Regions from separate parts of the Marinobacter sp. P4B1 genome, predicted to be linked through region 1. Evidence: riboswitches for the same ligand, from Rfam matches in the RefSeq annotation. Region 1 holds a riboswitch; the other holds the start of a gene.
What was found. Region 1 has a riboswitch for thiamine pyrophosphate ahead of thiC (phosphomethylpyrimidine synthase ThiC). Riboswitches for the same ligand answer to the same signal wherever they lie in the genome.
Positions count from the first base shown of each region.

Region 2: it holds a riboswitch for thiamine pyrophosphate, as region 1 does, so the genes downstream of both, thiB (thiamine ABC transporter substrate binding subunit) here and thiC (phosphomethylpyrimidine synthase ThiC) in region 1, are expected to answer to the same signal.

Region 1 is NZ_LLXM01000014.1:96,567-107,168, reverse strand. It holds gene cpdA (3',5'-cyclic-AMP phosphodiesterase) at 1-532, opposite strand, end outside; gene AQ621_RS11180 (DUF1249 domain-containing protein) at 698-1,183, opposite strand; gene AQ621_RS11175 (NUDIX domain-containing protein) at 1,180-1,800, opposite strand; gene thiC (phosphomethylpyrimidine synthase ThiC) at 2,266-4,143, opposite strand; TPP riboswitch at 4,227-4,340, opposite strand; gene AQ621_RS11165 (TolC family outer membrane protein) at 4,478-5,842, shown strand; gene waaA (lipid IV(A) 3-deoxy-D-manno-octulosonic acid transferase) at 5,889-7,142, opposite strand; gene lpxL (LpxL/LpxP family Kdo(2)-lipid IV(A) lauroyl/palmitoleoyl acyltransferase) at 7,245-8,207, shown strand; gene AQ621_RS11150 (mitochondrial fission ELM1 family protein) at 8,212-9,177, shown strand; gene AQ621_RS11145 (glycosyltransferase family 4 protein) at 9,174-10,283, shown strand; gene AQ621_RS11140 (glycosyltransferase) at 10,280-10,602, shown strand, end outside.
Region 2 is NZ_LLXM01000006.1:177,501-188,102, forward strand. It holds gene uvrC (excinuclease ABC subunit UvrC) at 1-623, shown strand, start outside; gene pgsA (CDP-diacylglycerol--glycerol-3-phosphate 3-phosphatidyltransferase) at 631-1,179, shown strand; gene AQ621_RS05265 (ABC-type transport auxiliary lipoprotein family protein) at 1,185-1,793, opposite strand; gene AQ621_RS05270 (MlaD family protein) at 1,786-2,727, opposite strand; gene AQ621_RS05275 (ABC transporter ATP-binding protein) at 2,727-3,548, opposite strand; gene AQ621_RS05280 (MlaE family ABC transporter permease) at 3,552-4,640, opposite strand; gene AQ621_RS05285 (thiamine ABC transporter ATP-binding protein) at 4,737-5,351, opposite strand; gene thiP (thiamine/thiamine pyrophosphate ABC transporter permease) at 5,344-7,026, opposite strand; gene thiB (thiamine ABC transporter substrate binding subunit) at 7,032-8,033, opposite strand; TPP riboswitch at 8,081-8,172, opposite strand; gene AQ621_RS05300 (murein L,D-transpeptidase catalytic domain family protein) at 8,332-9,075, shown strand; tRNA gene AQ621_RS05305 (tRNA-Gly) at 9,200-9,275, shown strand; tRNA gene AQ621_RS05310 (tRNA-Cys) at 9,330-9,403, shown strand; gene AQ621_RS17630 (hypothetical protein) at 9,440-9,589, opposite strand; gene AQ621_RS05315 (CLCA_X family protein) at 9,797-10,546, shown strand.

The sequences.
Region 1 (10,602 bases):
CCTCACGGTTTTTGAGGCCTATCTGGTTCATCCAGTCCGAGCCGATATCGACGGGGTGATGGTGCAGGCAAACCATGGTGGGCAAGCCCGGGTGTTCCGACAGGGTTTGGTCCAGGAACGCCAATTCGTCCGCCGAAAGCTCTCCATGCACTTTCCCGTGTACGGAGGAATCCAGCATAACGAAGTGCCAGCCCCCAAGCACAAACTGCCGGCGCCGGGCGTCGAATTCATCCGCAACGGCGTACATGGTGGCTGAATCATCGTGATTGCCGGCAATCCAGGCAGACGGGCACTGGAAAGCCTCCAGTTTCTGCCCGAAATAATGATAGGAAGCCACGGAAGCATCCTGGCTTATATCGCCGGTGGCCAGAATCAGGTCCGGCTGGCCATGGCTGCGCAGAGCCTCTTCAATGACGGCCGACAGGCTTTCGCGGGTGTTTACCCCCAGCAGGGCACCATCTTCCCGTGCCATCAGGTGCGGGTCTGTCAGCTGTAAGACTTTTAGCGGGCGGGCAGATTGGTGGTCAGACATTCAGGACCTGTTCTGTTCGGGGCAAACGGTTGAAAGTACAACGAGTGTACGATGGCCGGGTTCCTTTTGATTAATGTGAAATCGTAGATTGTTCACATTCTGGCCCGCAGACACAAAATTTTTGCAGTTTTTGACAACTTCACCACAGGCAGAGTGAGACGCTGTCTAGTCGATCCCCTCACCCGCCGACCAGACGGCATTCTCCATGGGCAGGTGCCCGAAGCGCAAACAGTAGTCCAGCCAGTCGGCCAGGAAACCATTCACCTGAACCTTTTCATCGGGGTGATGCATAAAACGGTTCGGGTAATCGTTCACCGGCGCGATCTGGCGCTGCCGGTAGCAACTGATGACTTCTGCCATCATTGCATCGTGGTAGACACGCACGGTCATCTGGGGATTATTCAGCCAGCGGCCGCTGTTGTGCACCTGCTCCAGCAACAGGGTTTCGGTGAACTTTGCCGTTTGCAGCACTTCCATCCGCACTCGCCCCAGATACTGGTTCTCCCGGTGCAATTCAAACTCGCACACCGGCTTGCCATCGGATTCCAGCTGCCGCAGTTTGCGGAGCCGCTGATAGTTGCCATCACACAACGCACCCAGCTGGCGTAAATCCGGCACATAGGACTTGGGACGCTTCACCCACTCAGTCATGCCAACCACTCCCGGCGCAGCCTGTCACGGTTCAGCTGTAGCCACTGGATAGCAATGATCGCAGCGGCATTGTTAATGCGGCCATCGGCCATCATGGCGAAGCACTCGTCGGCGCTGACCACGTGGCTGAGGATGTCTTCGTGTTCATGCTCCACACCGAAAATACCACCGGCTTCGGCAGTGCTGACCTGGCCACAGTAGAGGTGGATCATCTCGGTGGTGCCGCCAGGGGAAACCAGGTAATCACAGATCTTGTCCAGCCGGCTGAAACTCAGGCCGGCTTCTTCCTGCCCTTCCCGCTGGGCTACGTCTTCCGGGCTTTCGCCGTCTTCGTTCATTCCGGCTACGAGCTCCAGCAACCAGGGGGATTGGTTGCGGCCCAGGGCCCCGAGACGGAACTGTTCCAGGAGCACGACTTCATCCCTTTTTGGGTCGTAGGGGAGCACGCAGGTGGCGTCGCCGCGGATGAAGAGTTCGCGGGTGAACGTGGGCATGTCGCGGCCGTCAAAGCGCGGGTGGGTCAGCCAGAGTTTGTCCATGCGGAAGAAGCCCTGGAAGACGGTTTCGCGTTTTTCGATTTTGACGTCGCTGGCGTTGAACTGGAACGGTTTCGGCATTCGGGTTTCCGGTTTGGTGTTCGGCTTGGAACGATAGCGGTAATGATGGTGAAGCTGCAAGTTACGGCCCCAGCCTTCTAGCCCGAAGTTTGGCGGTCCTTGGGACGTCCTTTCCAAAAACCGCTCCTTGCGGCACGTCCATGTGGCGCTTCTGCTCCGCCATCCATGGCTCCGCAAATTTTTGGAAAGGACGTCCCAAGGCCCGCCTCGAGCATTTTTACAGTCCGCTGAACATTAAGTACATTATTTGCGAACCATCGACCATCTTGGATCACCTGATCATCGCTCAAGAGCGCTTACTTCCGGAGATCGATTGAGCCGGGGTGGTGGGCCGGTTCAGAAATTTGCGGAGCCATGGATGGCGGAGCAGAAGCGCCCACGGATGGCTTGAGCGTTTTCTGAACCGGCCCACCACCCCGGCTCTAAGCACCCAACCAAAAGGCTAGGTGCTCACAAACTCCAACCTCAAACCTTATCGTAAAGCTTGGAGCCAGACTCCACGAACTCCCGAGACTTGGCCTCCATGCCGGCGTCAATTGCTGAAACTTCGTCAATGCCCTGCTCTGCTGCGTAATCCCGCACTTCCTGCGAGATTTTCATGGAACAGAACTTCGGCCCGCACATGGAGCAGAAGTGGGCCACTTTGGCGGATTCCTTGGGCAGGGTTTCGTCGTGGTAGGCGCGGGCGGTGTCCGGGTCCAGGCCGAGGTTGAACTGGTCTTCCCAGCGGAACTCGAAGCGGGCCTTGGACAGGGCGTTATCGCGGATCTGGGCGCCTGGGTGGCCTTTGGCGAGATCGGCAGCGTGGGCGGCGATTTTGTAGGTGATGATGCCGGTTTTTACGTCGTCTTTATTGGGCAGGCCCAGATGCTCTTTCGGGGTGACGTAGCAAAGCATGGCGCAGCCATACCAGCCGATCATCGCCGCGCCAATGCCGGAGGTGATGTGGTCATAGCCCGGGGCAATATCCGTGGTCAGCGGGCCGAGGGTGTAGAACGGGGCTTCATCGCAGCATTCCAGCTGCTTGTCCATGTTCTCCTTGATCAGGTGCATGGGCACGTGGCCGGGGCCTTCGATCATGCACTGCACATCGTGTTTCCAGGCGATCTTGGTAAGCTCTCCCAGGGTTTCCAGCTCGCCAAATTGTGCCACGTCGTTGGCATCTGCAATGGAACCCGGGCGCAGGCCGTCGCCAAGGCTGAAGGACACGTCGTAGGCCTTCATGATTTCGCAGATGTCTTCAAAGTGCTCATACAGGAAGCTTTCCTTGTGGTGCGCCAGGCACCACTTGGCCATGATGGAGCCACCGCGAGAGACGATGCCGGTGGTGCGTTTGGCAGTGAGTGGCACGTGGTGTAACCGAACACCGGCGTGGATGGTGAAGTAATCCACGCCTTGCTCGGCTTGTTCGATCAGGGTGTCCCGGAAGATTTCCCAGGTCAGGTCTTCCGCCACGCCGCCCACTTTCTCCAGGGCCTGATAAATGGGCACCGTGCCGATGGGGACCGGGGAGTTGCGGATAATCCACTCGCGGGTTTCGTGGATGTTCTTGCCGGTGGACAGGTCCATCACCGTGTCCGAACCCCAGCGGATACCCCAGGTCAGTTTTTCCACTTCGTCTTCGATGGACGAGGTCACCGCCGAGTTGCCGATGTTGCCATTGATTTTCACAAGGAAGTTGCGACCGATGATCATCGGCTCGGTTTCCGGATGGTTGATGTTGGCCGGAATGATGGCGCGGCCCCGGGCCACTTCATCCCGAACAAAATCGGGGGTGATTTCAGGCGGCAGGTTGGCACCGAAGGACTGGCCGGGATGCTGTTCCGCCAGCAAGCCGTTGGCCCGGGCCTCCTGCAGCTTCATATTTTCCCGAATGGCAACGTATTCCATCTCCGGCGTAATGATGCCCTGGCGAGCATAGTGCATCTGGGATACGTTTCTTCCGGGCTTGGCGCGCAGTGGCTTTCGCTCGTCCATAAACCGCAGGGGATCAAGCTGAGGGTCTTTCATGCGGCGGCGGGTGAATTCGGAGGTGTAGCCGTCCAGTTGCTCTACATCGCCTCGCTCGGCAATCCAGGCGGCGCGAACCGGCGGCAAGCCTTTGCGGAGATCAATGGTGGCTTCCGGGTCTGTGTAGGGCCCGGAGGTGTCGTACACCACCACCGGCGGGTTCTTTTCGCCACCCATTTCAGTGGGGGTGTCGCCCACGGTAATTTCCCGCATTGGCACCCGCAGATCGGGTCGGCTACCCTGCACGTATATTTTTCGTGAGCTTGGTAATGGTTTGATTGCTGCGGAGTCTACTTTTGCGGAGTCGCTGAGGTATGCTGGTAAGTCCGTCATGAACTGCTCCCGGTTGCTCTTGTGGTATCGGGTCGCGTATGACGGAGCTGCGCCAGATTCACCCAGGAAGGGTGCTCTGGCACGGTTCGTACGGTCTTAATCCCTACGCCGGTATTATCCGGATCAGGTCGCGGGTTCTGCGTTGCAATCTCAGCCGATCGCCGGTTTCCGGCAGATCAGCACCCCGTCAAGACGCGATTCTGAATTCGTTTGTCCACAAAATACGTGGACTTAGCAAGTCTAGAGACGGGAACGATTATTGTCCATAATGGTCAACCAATACCTTTGGGTCATTGCCGGGCAGATTCCCGGAGTCAGTATTTCAGGAGAACCAATGAAAAAACGTTTACTTCCAGGATTGATCACCCTGCTCGCAGCCCAGCCTGCGCTTGCTCTGGATCTGATGGAAACCTACGAGAAAGCCCTGTCTTACGACTCCGGCATTGCCTCTGCCATGGCACAGTTCCAGGCCCAGCAGGCCGCCAGTGATGTGAGCAAGAGCTCTTTGTTGCCGCAGATTGGTGCGTTTGCTGAAGGCAGCCACGTTTCTGCAGATCCGAAACGGGGCTCTGCAACAAACAACCGTCCATTCAGCTATGGCGTACAGCTTACTCAACCCATCTTCCGGGCCGACAACTGGTTCCGCTACGACGCCAGCCAGTTCCAGACCGAAGCCGCCCAGGCCCAGTACAACCTGGCCCAGCAGCAGCTGATTCTGGATGTGGCCACCGCCTACTTTAACGTGCTGCGCGCCCAGGATACCGTAACAACCGCCCGCGCTACCGAAGCCGCCATCCAGCGCCAGTACGAACAGGCCCAGGAGCGTTTCGACGTAGGCCTGATTGCGATCACCGAAGTATACGAGGCCCGCGCCAGCTACGACGACAGCAAGAGCCAGCGCATCGCCGCCGAGAACCAGCTGAACGTGGCGCGTGAGCAATTGGCCAGGTTAACTGGTGAATACGCGGAAGACCTGGAAAATCTGCGGGAGAACTTCCCGCTGGGCCGCCCGGAGCCGATGAACCCGAATGACTGGGAAAATACTGCGCTCGACCAGAACTGGGCGATTCAGGCGGCCATGTCGCAGCTAAACGCCAGCGAAGCGAACCTCAAAGTGGCCAAGTCCGGCCATCTGCCGACTCTTGACCTTACTGCGTCATACAGCGAAACCGACATTCATGGCCGCGAAAACGCAAGCCAGTTTGAAGGATCACAAGGCGTCATCGGCCTGCAGCTGAACGTTCCCCTGTACATGGGCGGTGGCACTGAAGCCGGCGTGCGCCAGCAGCGCTCACTGGTCACCGTGGCCGAACAGGATCTGAACACCACACGCCGAGATGTACAGGTGAACACCCGCAGCCTGTTCCTGACCGTTAACAACAACGTGGAAACCGCATCCGCCCTTGAGCAAACCATCATCTCCCGCCGCAGTGCACTGGATGCAACCCGCGCCGGCTACGATGTAGGTACACGGAACATTGTGGAAGTGCTGGATGCCGAACGCGCTTACTACGTGGCGCTGCGGGATTACGCTAACGCCCGGTATGACTACGTGATCAACACCCTGCAACTGAAGCAGGCGGCGGGCACCCTGAGCCCGCAGGACCTGATTGACCTGAACAACTGGCTCAGCGAAGGCGCCCGGGGCATTGAAGCCCTGGCCGAAGAAGGAAAAACACTGGACGACCCGATGCAGTAAGCGGGCTAACCGTGCAAAATTCCGGGTGCCCGTGCGGCGCCCGGAATTACAACCGTTCCGTAATACCCTCCACGACTTTATCCAGCGCACCCCGGTTCCTGTTAACTACCGCCAGCGCCCGCTCACCGTATGCCTTCAGCGCCTCCGGATCGTCCATCAGTGAACAGATCGCCTGCGCCAGTTCATCCGCATTCTCGACCAACTGGACACCCTGATCGTCCAGTAAGCGATGATAGATTGTCTCGAAATTAAACACATGAGTACCGGAGAACACAGGAATACCCCAGGCCGCAGGCTCCAACGGATTGTGCCCTCCCCGCTCGATCAGTGAGCCGCCCACGAAGGCGAGGTCACTGGCTCCATAAAGCATCATCAGCTCTCCCATGGTGTCGCCAAGATACACCTCCGCACCAGCGGGAGATGCTCCTGTTGACCGGCGAACCACGGAAAAGCCCTGTTCCTCCGCCAGGCCGGCCACCGTATCAAACCGCTCAGGATGCCGGGGCACAATGATGAGTAAGGCATCGGGGTGCTGGGCCAGAATCTGGCGATGAGCCGCCAGCAATTGCTCGTCTTCTCCGGTGTGGGTGCTGCCGGCAATCCAGACGGGGCGCTCACCCAGAGATTTCCGGAAGCTGACAGAGGCCGCACGGACATCACCAGGAATGTCCACATCGAATTTTACGCTGCCGGTAACTTCAACATTTCCCGGAGCCACTCCGATGCGGCGAAACCGTTCTGCGTCTTTTTCGGCCTGCGCAGCCACCCAGCTGATGCTTTTGATAATAGGTGCTGCCACGCCCCGAACCCGTTCATACCCCCGGGCAGATCGTTCAGACAGGCGGGCATTGATCAGAAAAACAGGCACATGACGGTGTCGGCACTGGCGGATCATATTGGGCCAGATTTCCGTTTCCATGATCACCAGGATGCGGGGGTTAACACGATTCAGGAAGCGCCGAATACTTCCTGGCGTGTCGTAAGGAGCATAGGCATAGGCTACCCTGTCACCAAACATCTTCCGGGCCTGGGCCAGCCCGGTATCGGTCATGGCTGTCATCAGAATGGTCGCACCCAGGTTTCGGGCCAACAGGCGCCGCACCATGGGGCCGGCGGCAATGGTTTCACCCACCGAAACCGCATGCACCCAGATCACCGGGCCGTGCAGTTGGGGCGCCAGCCCAAGGCGATGTTGCCAGTCTTGCCGCAACGCCGGCGCCTTGCGGCCTTGCCACCAGAGCCGGACAAGGATAAACGGCAGGGCGAGCCGGATCAGCAGGGAATAGATAAACTGGAACACGCAGGACTCCCGGCAAAACAGTGCGTTATCATAGGGATAAATTTGCTGTGGACGGGCATCTTGCCCCCCGGTAAAACGTTTGTCGATGCAGGATTCACGATTTTGAAAAAGAAGTACCGCAAACTCCCCAGAAACACCGACTACTCAGCTTACCGCCATCCCCGCTGGTGGCCAACCTGGCTGGGCATTGCGGTGATGTGGCTGGCTGCGCAGTTACCCATTCGTTTTCAGTGGTGGCTGGGAAAGATAATCGGCCTGGTTGCCTGGAAACTGGCGAAGAGCCGGCGACATATTACCGAAACCAACATCCGGCTGTGTTTTCCGGAGCTGAACAAGCACCAACAGGACGCACTGGTGCGCAATGCCTTTATCGCCAACGGCATTGGCGTGATGGAACTGGGCATTGCCTGGTTCCGAAACCCGGCAAAACTCACTGGCATCACGCAGGTTCATGGCGTGGAGCATCTTGAGAAAGCGCTGGAAGGCGGCCACGGCGTGCTGCTTCTGGGCGGCCATTACAGCACGCTGGACCTGGGGGGCAGCCTGGTTACCGAGTTTATTGAAGCGGACGTGATGCAGCGGGACCACAACAACCCGCTGATGAACGCCGTCATGACCCGGGCCCGGGGCCGGCGTTATGGCACAGTGCTCGGCGCCAAAGACCTGCGCGGCTTATTCAAGTGCCTGAAGCAAAACCACGCTGTGTGGTACGCCACCGACCAGGATTACGGCCGCAAAGACATCGTGTTTGCCCCCTTCTTCGGCATTCCGGCCGGCAGCATTACCGCCACCTCCCGGATTGTGGAACGCAGCAAATGCAAGGTAGTGCCGTTCAGCCACTTCCGCCGCGAAGACAAACCGGGCTACGACATTTATTTCCAGCCGGCGCTGGAAAATTTCCCGACCGGCGATGACCTGCAAGATGCTACCCGCATCAACGCCATCATTGAGCAGGAAATCCGCAAGGCGCCGGATCAGTACCTGTGGATGCACCGCCGCTTCAAAACCCGGCCGGACAAAGACGACCCCGGCTTCTACGGCCGCAAACGCAAGAAAAAAGGCTAGCCCTTTGGAAAACGATACGCAGGCGCCGGCAATCTGGCTGATTACCGACAGCAAACCCGGCCACCGCAACCAGTTGCGAGGCATTGCCGGGCGTTTGCGTGCACTAACGGGCGCAAAGCTGTATTGGTTAAACGCCGCGGATTACCCTGTGCCGCTCTGGAGGGCTTTGCTGGGACTTGCTCCCACCGTGGACAAGGCCTTGCCCCAACCTGACCTGATTGTTGCGGCAGGTTCCGGCACCCACCGCCTGATACTGGCCTTGCGCCGGTACCGCAAGGCAAGAACACTGGTACTGATGAAACCGGCCTTTCCCCTTAACTGGGTAGATGGCGCCATCATTCCCGCCCACGACGACGTAAAACCTTCAAAAACCGTGCTGAACACGGAGGGCGTCATCAATGCAATCACGCCGCTGGCCGAACTGACCGGCAAGCCGAACGCGCTCATACTCGTCGGCGGTCCCTCGGAGCACTTTGACTGGAACAACGACACCGTCACCTCGCAGATCAGCGACCTTATTGCCCGATACCCCCGGTGGCACTGGACCATCAGCGATTCCCGGCGCACACCGGAGGCTCTTTACCGGCGACTGACGGAACTTCAAAGCAAAGCTGTCTCGGTTGTTCACCACAGCCAGACCGACGACGACTGGCTGAAACACCAGCTCGAAACTTCCCGGGCTGTCTGGGTAACGCCAGACAGCATGTCCATGGTGTGTGAAGCCACTACCTCTGGCGTTCCTACCGGCATTTTCGACCTGTCCCCCCGGGCTGGCAGCCGGGTGGTTAATGGCATTAACCGTTTAGCCAGGCTGGGGCTGGTCGCCCACTGGAGCGACCATGCCAGTGTAATGGCTGAACACCGGCCACAACACCCGAGGCTATGGGAAGCCGACAGGGCAGCGCGCTGGATCATCGAGCGCTTTCCCCGCCTTCTCCAGTCCGGACAAAACAAGGAGCAACGACCGTGAAAATACTGCAGGCCTTGCCCGCCTTGTACAGCGGTGGCGTGGAACGTGGCACCGTAGAGTTTGCGGCAGAACTGGTCAAACGCGGCCACCAGTCATTCGTAGTCTCCAACGGTGGCCCGATGGCCGAACAGGTTCGCGGCCAGGGCTCGACCCATATCCACATGCCCATTCACCGCAAAACACCCGCCTCGTTCGGGCAGGTTTTGCCGATGCGCAAACTGCTGCAAGAGCTCAAGCCGGATATTGTGCACGTGCGCTCCAGGATGCCCGCATGGATTATTCACCTGGCCCTGAAAACACTGCCACGGAACGAACACCCGGCCATAGTCTCAACCTTCCACGGCATGTATTCCGTCAATCCGTACAGCGCCATCATGGCCAAGGCAGACCAGGTGATTGCAGTGTCTAACTGCGTGCGGGATTACGTGCAGACAAACTTCCATGTTCCGGACGACAAACTGACGGTAATCCAGCGCGGCGTAGACATTGACGCCTTCCGTAACCGCGCCATCAACGACCAGTGGCTGGATATCCTGCTATCGCGTTTTCCACAACTGGCTGGCAAGAAGATCATCATGATGCCCGGCCGAATTTCCCGCTGGAAAGGCCAACTGCATTTCATGGAAGCCATGGCCAGAATCGTACGCCAACGGCCGGACTGTCACGGCATCATCGTTGGCGGCGCAGAGCCCGGTAAGGAAAGATTTCTGCAAGAGCTGGAAAAAGAACGCAGCCGCCTGGACCTGACCGACAAGGTCACCTTCCTGGGGCAGCGCAACGACATGACTAATCTTTACCTGCTGGCCGACGTGGTTTGCCATATGTCCACCAAGCCTGAACCCTTCGGGCGCACCGTTACCGAAGCACTCGCCTCCGGCACACCGGTGGTGGCCTACAACCGTGGTGGAGCCGCAGAAACCCTGCAGGCCTGCTTTCGGGAAGGGCTGGTTACGCCGGATGATACCGGGGCGTTTGCCAGTGCCGTGCTGGGACTACTGGATAAGCCCCGGCCGGAGATTGAGTTGCCGGAGCGGTTTTTGTTGAGGGCCCAGACGGAGGGGACGCTTCGGGTTTATCAACAAGCCCTGAACGGAAAACCGGTTTGAAGGTCGCCCTGATATTCGCAACGCCTGGTAGTGCCTGGGGGGGCATGGAAAAACATGTGGCGGACCTGGCGGAAGCCCTCACGGGCATCGGACACGAGGTGCACATAATCGCCCATCCCGACTACCGCTCGCACTTCCCATTCGCCGAGTTTCACCCGTGCCCGATGAAGCTGAGCCGAAACAACCCTTGGCTTCGTTGGTGCGTTTCCCGGATATTGAAGCGGGTTTCTCCTGATGTCGCCCACGCCCACGGCAATAAAGCTGCCCTCATACTGGGCAGGTTGCCTCGTCAGACCTGGCAAACCGTAGGGACTATTCA
Region 2 (10,602 bases), on a different contig from region 1:
ACAGCCATGGGGAAAATACCGTCGCATCCTGTGTGGTTTTCGACGAGAATGGGCCACTGAAAAGCGATTACCGGCTATATAACATTGAAGGCGTAAAGGCCGGTGACGACTATGCGGCCATGCGCCAGGTGCTGACCCGTCGCTACCGCCGGCTGGTGAGCGGTGATGGCAAGCGGCCAGACCTCGTTTTCATCGACGGTGGTAAAGGCCAGCTGAACATTGCCCGGGAAGTCTTTGAAGAGCTAGGGATTTCCGATATCCCGCTGATTGGCGTGGCCAAGGGTGTTACCCGCCGCGCCGGCATGGAGCAGCTGATCGGCGCCATGACAGACGCGGTATTCCGGGTACCGGCCGATTCTCCGGCGCTGCACCTGATCCAGCATATCCGGGACGAATCCCACCGGTTTGCTATTACCGGCCACCGGGCGCGCAGGGACAAGAAACGCCGGCAATCTACCCTGGAAGGCATTGAAGGGGTGGGGCCGAAGCGCCGCCGGGAGCTGATCCGCTACTTCGGCGGCATACAGGAATTACGTAAAGCCAGTGTGGATGAGATGGCCAAGGTTCAGGGCATCAGCAAGTCACTGGCAGAATCCATATACGCAGCATTGCACGACGAATAGGAACACCATGAATTTACCGAACCTGCTGACCATGTCCCGCATCGTGATGATCCCGGTGTTTGTGGTGATTTTCTACCTGCCGGTGCAGTGGAGTTACCTGGTCAGCGCCATCATCTTTGCCCTGGCCGGTGTGACCGACTGGCTGGACGGCTACCTGGCCCGCAAACTGAACCAGAGCACGCCTTTCGGAGCGTTTCTGGACCCGGTGGCGGACAAACTGATGGTGGCCGTGGCCCTGGCGGTGCTGATTGAAGAATACTCGGCAGTGCTGCTGACAATTCCCGCCACAGTGATTATCGGCCGGGAAATTGTGATCTCCGCCTTGCGGGAATGGATGGCAGAGGTGGGTAGCCGCGCCAGTGTGGCGGTGTCGTACATCGGCAAGGTCAAGACCACGGCCCAGATGGCGGCCATTGTCGGTTTGCTGGCGTTTCCTCCCGGTCAAATGCTGTCGTACGTTGCGATCGGCCTGCTTTACATCGCAGCCGGGCTCACACTCTGGTCTATGTTCCTGTACCTGAAAGCGGCCTGGCCGGATTTGTTCCCTTCAAAATAACAGGCTCAGGCGTCTGCCAGGCAATCCCGGCTCCATCGGGTTATGTCTGTCGAAAGCGCGGATGCTGCGCGAGAGAAGGCAGACATCAGGTCGTCCAGTTTTGCGCTGGCAGCCAGTGCCTCCTCGCGCTGATCCAATACGCACAGGCTTTTCCGGGAGCGGTTTTCCATCAGTTCTGTGTGCAGGTGTATGACCACCGTGGTGCCGTCTGCGTGGGTCTCGGCGTGAAAGCCGGTCAGTTCGGTGACCAGTGTTAACCCTGCCGTAGCCGGACTGGTGTCAGTCATCACGCTGGTGAAGCCGCCGCTCTGGCGAAATTCCTGAATCAGGTAATCCCTCAAAACCACGGGAATACTGTCGCGCCAGCGGGCGCCGGGCAGTGCCTGGAACTCGTAGGGTGTGGGCTTTACCAGAACCCGGGTACTGTCCAGCGGATCAGATGCCAGCGGAGTGTCCACCCGGAGCGCAGCAGGCCGGGGCGTATCGAACACTTCCCGTTCAGCGGGGGGTGCCAGTTCCATCAGGCGCGGTGCTTCAGGAATCGGGAACACGGTGCAGGCAGACAGGGCAAGGGCCCCGGCCAGTGCGAAAATGCCTCTGCTTGGCTTAGTCATTGCTGTACTCCTGGATTCGGCCGCCGCCCCAGATGGTGCCTCTCGGGTCTTGCTCAAGCCTGCGGGTAAACGAGTTCAGGTTGCGGAGGGTGCTGCGCAGCTCCCGTAAGGCCGGTGTGAGCTCGCCCAGGCCCTGAAGCCCGGAGTCCAGTGCACCTTCGTTATTACCGGTCACACGGTTCAGCCGGTCCAGGGTGGGCTGCAGGGTTGAGATGGCCTTATCCATAGACTCCAGTACCGGCGTAATCTGCTCACCTAACACCACGCGCGCATGGTCAGAGGTGGCGGATACCTTTACGGCCGCTTCTTCTGCCCGAATCGCTGCCGCATCGAACTGCTCCATCAGTGCCATCATGTCATCCCGGCTTGCCAGCAGCGACTCGGTGGCCTGCCGGGTGTTGTCCAGAATGGTGGCTACGTTGCCCAGGTTTTCCTCGTTCAACAACTGGTTCATGCTGGTCAGCAGGCGCTCGGCCTTCGACAACATGGCTTCGCCGTTATTGAGCAGGTTGGAAAACGCAGAGGGCTCGGCACTGATCAGCGGTGGATTCTCCCGGCCACCTTCAAGCACCGGACTGTCCGGGCTGCCGCCGGTAAACTGCACGCTCATGCTGCCGGTGATATTGGCCAGCACCAGTTCGGCACGGGTGTTTTCACGCACGGGAATATCACTGCGAACCCGTACCAGCACACGAACATGGGCCGGGTTGTCGGGTGCCAGAGTCAATTCCAGCACGTCACCCACCGGCACACCGCTGTAAAGCACCGCATTACCCTTGGACAGGCCCCCTACCGGGTGGTCGAAACCGATCTGGTAATAACTCCACTCCTGGTCTGCCGAGGACTTGCCCAGCCACAGGGCGAACAGCAAGGCGGCGGTAACAGCCAGCAGCGTAAATAATCCGATAATAACGTGATGGGCTTTTGGCTCCATTAACCGGGCTCCTGTTCGGTCAGCCTGTCGTGTGCATCAATCGCGGCCCGCCCGCGGGGGCCGTGGAAGTAGTCCTGAATCCAGCTGTCATCTGTGCGGGACACGTTATCCAGGGTATCTGCCACCAGCACCTTGCGCTGGGACAACACCGCCACCCGGTCGCAGGTGGTATACAGGGTATCCAGGTCGTGGGTGACCAGGAATACCGTCAACCCCAGTGCATTGCGCAGGGTGACAATCAGTTCATCAAACGCGGCAGCGCCGATCGGGTCCAGCCCCGCTGTGGGCTCGTCCAGAAACAATATTTCAGGGTCCAGGGCCAGCGCCCGGGCCAGCGCTGCACGTTTCACCATGCCGCCGGATAACTCCGCCGGGTATTTGCGTGCCGCCTCGGGCTGCAAGCCGGTCAGGGCCAGCTTCATGCGGGCCAGTTCTTCCGCTTCGGCCCGCTTCAGCCCCGCGTGCTCGATCAGGGGCAGGGCAATATTCTGTTCCAGGTTCAGGGAGGTAAACAGAGCTCCGCCCTGAAACAGCACACCAAACCGCTGTTCATACAGCGAACGTTCCGGTGCTGACAGCTCTGTCAGATCCTGCCCGAATACCGTGATGTGGCCAGCCGTAGGCGTGTTCAATCCGACAATGCTGCGAAGCAGCACGGATTTTCCTGTGCCGGATCCGCCAACCACGCCGAGGATTTCACCCGGGTAGAGGTCGAGGTCCAGGTCTTCATGCACAGAATGACTGCCAAAACGATTGTTCAGGCCCCGAACCTGAATGATCGGCGTTTGGTGCGTGTGGTTATCCCGCGTGCCCATGGCCATGCCTTACCAACCCATTTCCATAAAGAATAGCGCGGCTACGGAATCCAGCAGTATGACCATAAAGATAGATTGCACCACGCTGGAGGTGGTGTGCTCACCCACGGACTGTGCGCTGCCCGACACCTTGAAGCCTTCCAGGCAGCCGATCACGGCAATCAGGAAGGCAAACACGGGAGCTTTACCGATGCCCACCAGGAAATGCTTCAGGGCAATATCCCGCTCCACGATGGCCATAAACTGGCTGGGCGGAATATCCAGTGCCAGTGCACACACCACAGCACCACCAACCATGCCCGCCATCATGCCGACAAAGGTCAGCACTGGCAGGCTCACCATCATGGCCAGTACCCTGGGGACTACAAGAAGCTCCACGGGGTTAAGGCCCAGGGTACGAATGGCATCCAGTTCTTCGTTGACCTTCATGGCCCCGATCTGGGCTGTGAAGGCACTGGCGGTTCGGCCGGCCAGCAAAATGGCCGCTAACAGTACGCCGAATTCCCGCAGAAATGAGAAAGCGACCAGGTCTACGGTATAAATGGTCGCGCCAAAGTCCTCCAGCACCGTAGCACCCAGAAATGCGACCACAGCCCCCACAAGAAACGTGAGCAAGGCAACAATCGGAAGGGCGTTCAGGCCGGTGTCGTGCACAGCGGCCACGAACGGCGTAAAGCGCCAGCGTTTTGGCCGTGGGAGTATGTAGAACAGGGTGGACAAGGTCTGGCCAATAAAACCGGACAGCAGCCATAACAGGCGGGTTAGCCGGGTGACCTTCTCTCCGGTGATTGCCAGCATGTTCAGCAGTGGATTAACCGTGGCTGGTGCCGGTGCGGATTCACACATGGATTCCGCCACGGCTTTAAGGAGTGCTTGCTGGGCTTCGGGCAGGGACGGTTGCTCCAGCGCGGCAAGCACCGGTTCGGCACCCAGCATTTTCACCATCAGGGACGCGCCCGCGGTATCCAGCCGGCCAAGGCGGGTAAATTCCGGCTTCAGTGAAGTGTTCTCTGCCTTGAATTGCGATACCTGCCGGTTCAGGGCCGGGTAATGGGCAAGGGTCCAGTCTCCGGCAAAGGTCACCGTATTGCCGGACAACTCAAGGGTGCCGGCAGGCTCGCCGGCTTTGGCTGTAGTAAGGCCCGAAGTTATCGCCACAGAATGAAAAAATCCCTGCCAGAAGTCTTAGCAAGCTTAAAGATTCCAGTTGCTGTCTGCCAGTATCTTTCGGTCTTCTTCATCATGGCTGACCAGGATCAGGGTAATGCCGCTGGCCTTTTCCTGCAGTAACAAGTCCCGGATGATGGCCCTGGCGTCCGGGTCCAGCCCGGTCATGGGCTCGTCCAGCAGCAGTACCGGTTTGCGCCGCAGAATGGCGCGCAGCAGGGCAACTCGTTGCCGCTGGCCACCGGATAGTTCGCCGGGCAGCCGCGCACCAAAACCGCCGAGCCCGGTTTGTTCAAGACCCTGCTCAATGGCCGATTTCTGTTCGGGGGACAGCTTCATGCCGGGCTGCAGGCCGAGACCGATATTGGTGAAGACATCCAGGTGCTCGAACAGGTTGTGCTCCTGGAACACGCTTGTTACCGGCCGCTCCCAGGCGGGCAGGTTATGGATAGCTTGGTTGTTCCAGAGAATTTCTCCGCTTTTGGGTGCCAGAAAGCCGGCAACCAGGTTCAGCAAGGTGGATTTACCGGTTCCACTGGCACCGCGTACCGCGAGGCAATGCCCGGCGGCGACCGGGAAGTGGAAGCGCCACTCCTCCGACTGATCCGGGTACTGGAAACACAGGTTTCTTAGCTCAAGCATGGCGAGGCTCCGGAGCAGCGGCGGGGGCAGGCTCTGTGTTTGTGCCCGGGGCCGGCCGGGCAACCCGGGACAGCAGGGCGAAGAGAGTCACGAGTAACAAAAGCAGCCACAGCCCGGTGCCAGCCGCTTCGCTGATTCGGTAACTGCCCAGCTGCTGGTAAAGCAGAACCGGCAACGTGGGCTGCCCGGGGCTGCCGAACAGGGCAATTACCCCGAAATCTCCCAGCGACAGGGCAATGCCATAGGCCAGGCCCAGGGCGATTGGCCGGCGCAGCCTTGGCCAGTACAGCCAGCGCCAGCGATACCAGCCCAGGATACCCAGCTGGTCCGCCTGGTTCAGGGTGTTCTTGTCGATGGCATTCAGAGGCCCACGCAGAACCTGCAGCACAAATGGAATAGCCATCAATCCGTTAATCAAAGACACCAGCACCCAGCCTTGGGCACTATTACCGAGCTGCGGGCGCAATAACAGGAACAGGCCGGTACCAAGCACTAAGGGCGGCACAATCAGCGGCAGATACCCCGTGGTAGCCGGAATGGCCGCCAGTATCCGGTTTTCGGATTTGTTGGCGGCCGCCAGTGTGAACAGACTGGCGACAACCGCACCCAGCCCGGCAGGAACGGCAATCAACAAACTGCGGCCTGTGGTGGGGAGCAGTTGTCCGTAGATAGATGGCATGGGTGAGGCTGGCCAGAGTGCCGGCAAACCGCGTAACGCGATGGCCAGCAGGGGCAGCGTCAGGAAAGCGGAAAAGATGCCCAGCAGTACCACGCGCCCCAGGTCCTGCCCGGGGCTGTCTTTTAAAGAGACAGGTTCAGCAAACCGCCGATCCGGAAGCAGTGAGGACTCCAGCCGGTTCCGGAACACCAGCCACCACAGGCTGCCGCAAATAACCAGCTGAATGGTGGCCAGGATGGCGGCCTGGCCGAAATCGAATTCGAACCGCAACGCCTGGTAAATGGCCACTTCAAGGGTTGTGGCGCGAGGCCCGCCACCCAGGGTCATGATGATGGCGAAGCTGGTAAAGCACAGGGTAAATACCAATGCTGACACCCCGGGCACGACCGGCCGTAATGCGGGCCATCGAACCGTACGCCAGAGCCACCAGCCACTCAACCCGAGCTGGGAAGCAACCCGCAACCTCGGTGCCGGAACTGATTCCAGTGCTTGCAGAAGAATTCGTGCGGCCAGCGGTGCGTTGAAAAATACGTGGGCCAGTAAGATTCCATTCAGGCCGTACAGGCTCCAGTCGTGACCAGGCAGCCACCCGTTCAGAAGACTGGTCAGCCAGCCCTGGCGACCGTACACCCCGATGATGCCTGAAACCGCCACTATGGTGGGAAGCACCAGGCTCAGCTCCATCAACCGTAGCAGCAGGCTACGGCCGGGAAAATGGCTGAGCCGGGCCAGTGTCATGGCCACCGGCAGCGCAATGAGCAGGCTTAGAATGACCGATAACACAGCCTGCCAAACCGTAAACCAGACAACGCCTCTTAAATAGCGGCTTTGCCACAGCTCTTCGAATTCCAGCGTGCCCGCTGTGTGAAGCAGTGCCCCCAGGCCCAACAGCACCAGCCCGATCAAGGCCAGCGCAATGATCAGGCCCGGAGCCAGTTGCCACGCAGGGGCGCTGAATGGAGCAGGGCGCAGGGGTTGTGGTTGGTTGGCGGCCATTGGGTTCAGCGGGTCATGGCGTCCAGCCAGGCATTCACCAGTGAGCGGCGCTCACGGGCGACCTCTGCCCGTTCCAGATAGAGAGCTTTGGACGGGCGGATCAGCCGGTCAAATACCTCCGGCAACTCGTCACCAAGGTCGATAGCCGGATACATCACATTCTTCAACGGAATATGGCGCTGGAAGGCCGGCGACAACATGAACTCCATGAATTCCCGGCCGAGGGCCTGATTCTTCGAGCTATTCACCAGTGCGGCAACCTCGACCTGCAGGTAATGGCCTTCTTCAAAACGGGCTGCCTGGTAACGGTCTGTGTTATCGACCGCCATGTGATAGGCCGGAGAGGTACTGTAGGAAAGGATCATCGGGGCTTCGCCGTTCATGAACAGTGAAAAATACCCGTCACTCCAGCTCTGGGTCGTCGCCAGTACCTTGCCACTGAGTTGCTGCCATTTGGCGTGGGCGTCATCGCCATAAACCGCGTGCATCCAGAGCAGCAGGCCGAGGCCGGGAGTGCTGGTGCGGGGGTCCTGAATGATGATTTTCAGGTCATCCGGTGCATTGACCAGCTCTTCCAGGCTTGCCGGAGGTTCCGGCAGCAGCTCGGTATCGTATACAAAGGCGAAGTAGCCCCAGTCGTAGGGCACGAAGGTGTCGTCCTGCCAGTCGACAGGCAGCGCCAGGTTGTTCAGTGTCAGCGTGTGCGGAGCCAGTAATCCGGTTTGCCGGGCGGCTTCCATGGTGGCGGTATCCAGCCCCAACACCACATCGGCACTGGTTGAACTGCCCTCCAGGCGCAGTCGCTGAAGTATATCGCCGCCGCTTTCCAGCACTGTATAGTTCAGTTCGCATTCACACTGCTCTTCAAATGCCTGCTTGACCGCGGGCCCGGGGCCCCATTCCGCCGCAAACGACGGGTGAGTATAAACGTTCAAAACCTGCGCAGGTTCGGCAGTAGCAAAAGCCGGGAGCAGGGCAGCGAAGAGTAGAGGCAAGCGGAAACGCATAGTGATTACACCTTGGCTATGGAGGGGCCATGCCGCGGTAACCACTGGAAAAGTGGCGGCTCAATCCCTACGCCGGTATTAGCCGGGTCAGGTTCCGCGGGTATGGTCTCAGCCCTGTCGGGCACCCCGTTGAGTCCTGGCGATTCTAACACGCCTGCGTGGCAGCCTGTAATTTGTAACTTTGATTACGGTCTGTTTAAAAACTGTACAAAGGTGTCGGGGTTCTCATTATTTGCTGTTAGAATAGTGCAAATTTCAATCGGATAGACCGTATTCTTCATCTATAGAGGTAAGGTGCATGCCCAAGCATCGCAATCTGCTCAAATTTTGTACAGCAATGTCCGGCCTTCTTTTTTCAGTGCTTTTCGCCACCAGCACCCAGGCCCAGTCCCTGAATAACCAGCTTTTTGATCGCCTTTCCAGTGCAGCCCCTAAACTGAACCCATCGGTTCTCGAGGCGGCTTTCAAGGCAACCCAGTGCGCCATCAGCAATGGAACAGCGATGCCGGAGAGGCTTGCTGTTATTGATTTTTCCCTGCCATCCAGCGAAGAGCGCCTCTGGCTGTTTGACCTGGCCGATGGCAGCCTGGTTCTGAGGGAGCTGGTTGCCCACGGTAAAAACTCCGGCGACCGCGAAGCCAGTGCTTTCTCCAACATTGAGGGTAGCCACCAGTCCAGCATCGGACTGTTCAAGGCGGCGGAATCCTACAGCGGTGCCCACGGCTACTCCTTGCGGCTGGACGGACTGGAGCCGGGCTTCAATGACCTGGCCCGCCAGCGCGCCATTGTCATTCACGGGGCAGACTACGTAGAGAAGAGCTGGGTGAACAAATACGGTCGCATTGGCCGCAGCCACGGCTGCCCGGCGGTAGACCGCGATGTGATCGCAAAGGTAGTAGACAACCTGAAAGGCGGCCAGCTGGTTTTCAAATACTACCCGGATGAAGAATGGCTGCAGGCTTCCAGCTACCTGAACTGCGACAGCGGCAACCAGCTTGCCGGTTCCCTTCAGGCGAACGCGGATGACGCCAGCCGGTCCTGACCGGTTTGGCTAAATTTTGTGCACATTAGCAATAAAAACAGAAACTTGAAAAAAAGGTGTTGACGCGCGAAGCGTAATCCGTAGAATACGCAGCCGTTGAGGAGGCAACGCCTCTGAACGAAGAGCGGGAATAGCTCAGTTGGTAGAGCACAACCTTGCCAAGGTTGGGGTCGCGAGTTCGAATCTCGTTTCCCGCTCCATTTTCCAAGTCTCTCACGCCCCCTGAGAGCAAAAGCCAGATTCCAGGCTTACCCGGCGCGGTGGCAGAGTGGTTATGCAGCGGACTGCAACTCCGTGTACGCCGGTTCGATTCCGACCCGCGCCTCCATTTTTACCTTACGAAAATCATCGGTTTATCCGAGCTTTATTGGCTGACTGCCTTTTGCTCTGGTACGTCTGACTGCGTTAGCATGCGGCCAACTACATACCCTGCTGCCACGCCGACCAGTGCTGAAACCGGCCCGATGAAGCCGCCTACCAGTCCACCAACAAACATCAGTACCACGCTTTTCATACAGACTCCTCCTGCCTTCCTGGCAACTGCATTGGTCCGAGTATAGGACATTGTGCCTGACTGTGGTTGACCCACCCGTGTAGCCTCGTCAAAATACTGTATATGTAAACAGTACTAGGTGTAAAGCATGTCCTGCATTCTGCTTGGTAACTACGAATCCGTCTCAAGCCTGAGCATCCTGATGTTTCTGGAGATGGGAGGCTGGGAGTGACGTCTGAATCTGCAGCATCCTTTGTAACGGTGAGACGACGGTTTGATTTTCGCAGCATTGAAGTCGGACGCTGGGTGATGCCCCAGGAGCGGGACCGGGCAGCCGGCCGGTTCGATCAGGCGCTGTGTGATTTGATGACGATCCTGCGAGGACCGGAGCCATTGATCTCCCTGAGGAGCACGCTGGGCCTGCAGTATGGCATCGGCGGCCGGCTGGGCGTGGCCGCGCACTACATTCCCGCCACCCGGCAACTGGCGCTGGCCAAGAACGCTGGTGCGGGTAGCCTGGCGCATGAATGGTTTCACGCCTTTGATCACTACATGGGAGGCAAAGCTTACCGGAATGCCGGACCGTGCGGCTTCGCTTCAAGTGCCTGGCTGAACAGCGTAAGCAGTAAACCGTATCCACTGAATGAACGGCTAGGCGCTTGCTTCCAGGCCATCATGCTGACGGAGGACGGCACAGCACCCAGCACTTTGTTCCGGGCCTCCCAGGTGGCTGATCAGCACTTGAAAACGGTTTATTACGCCAAACCGGAGGAGCTGTGCGCTCGCGCCTTTGAAGCCTTCATTGAAGACAGCCAGCCGCGTAACCGATTTCTGGTAAACGGAACCGTTCACTCTGATGAAGCCAAGGCGGGTCTGTATCCGCAGGGCGATCATCGCCAGCGGATCAATGACGCATACCAGCGCTACTTTGCCGCTCTGGGCGCTGCGCTTTACCGGGAACAGGCTAAGGCCGGATAAAAGGGGGCTCCATCCTTGTCTGTAAAAAATCTTAGTATGATCAACATAAGTGTAAA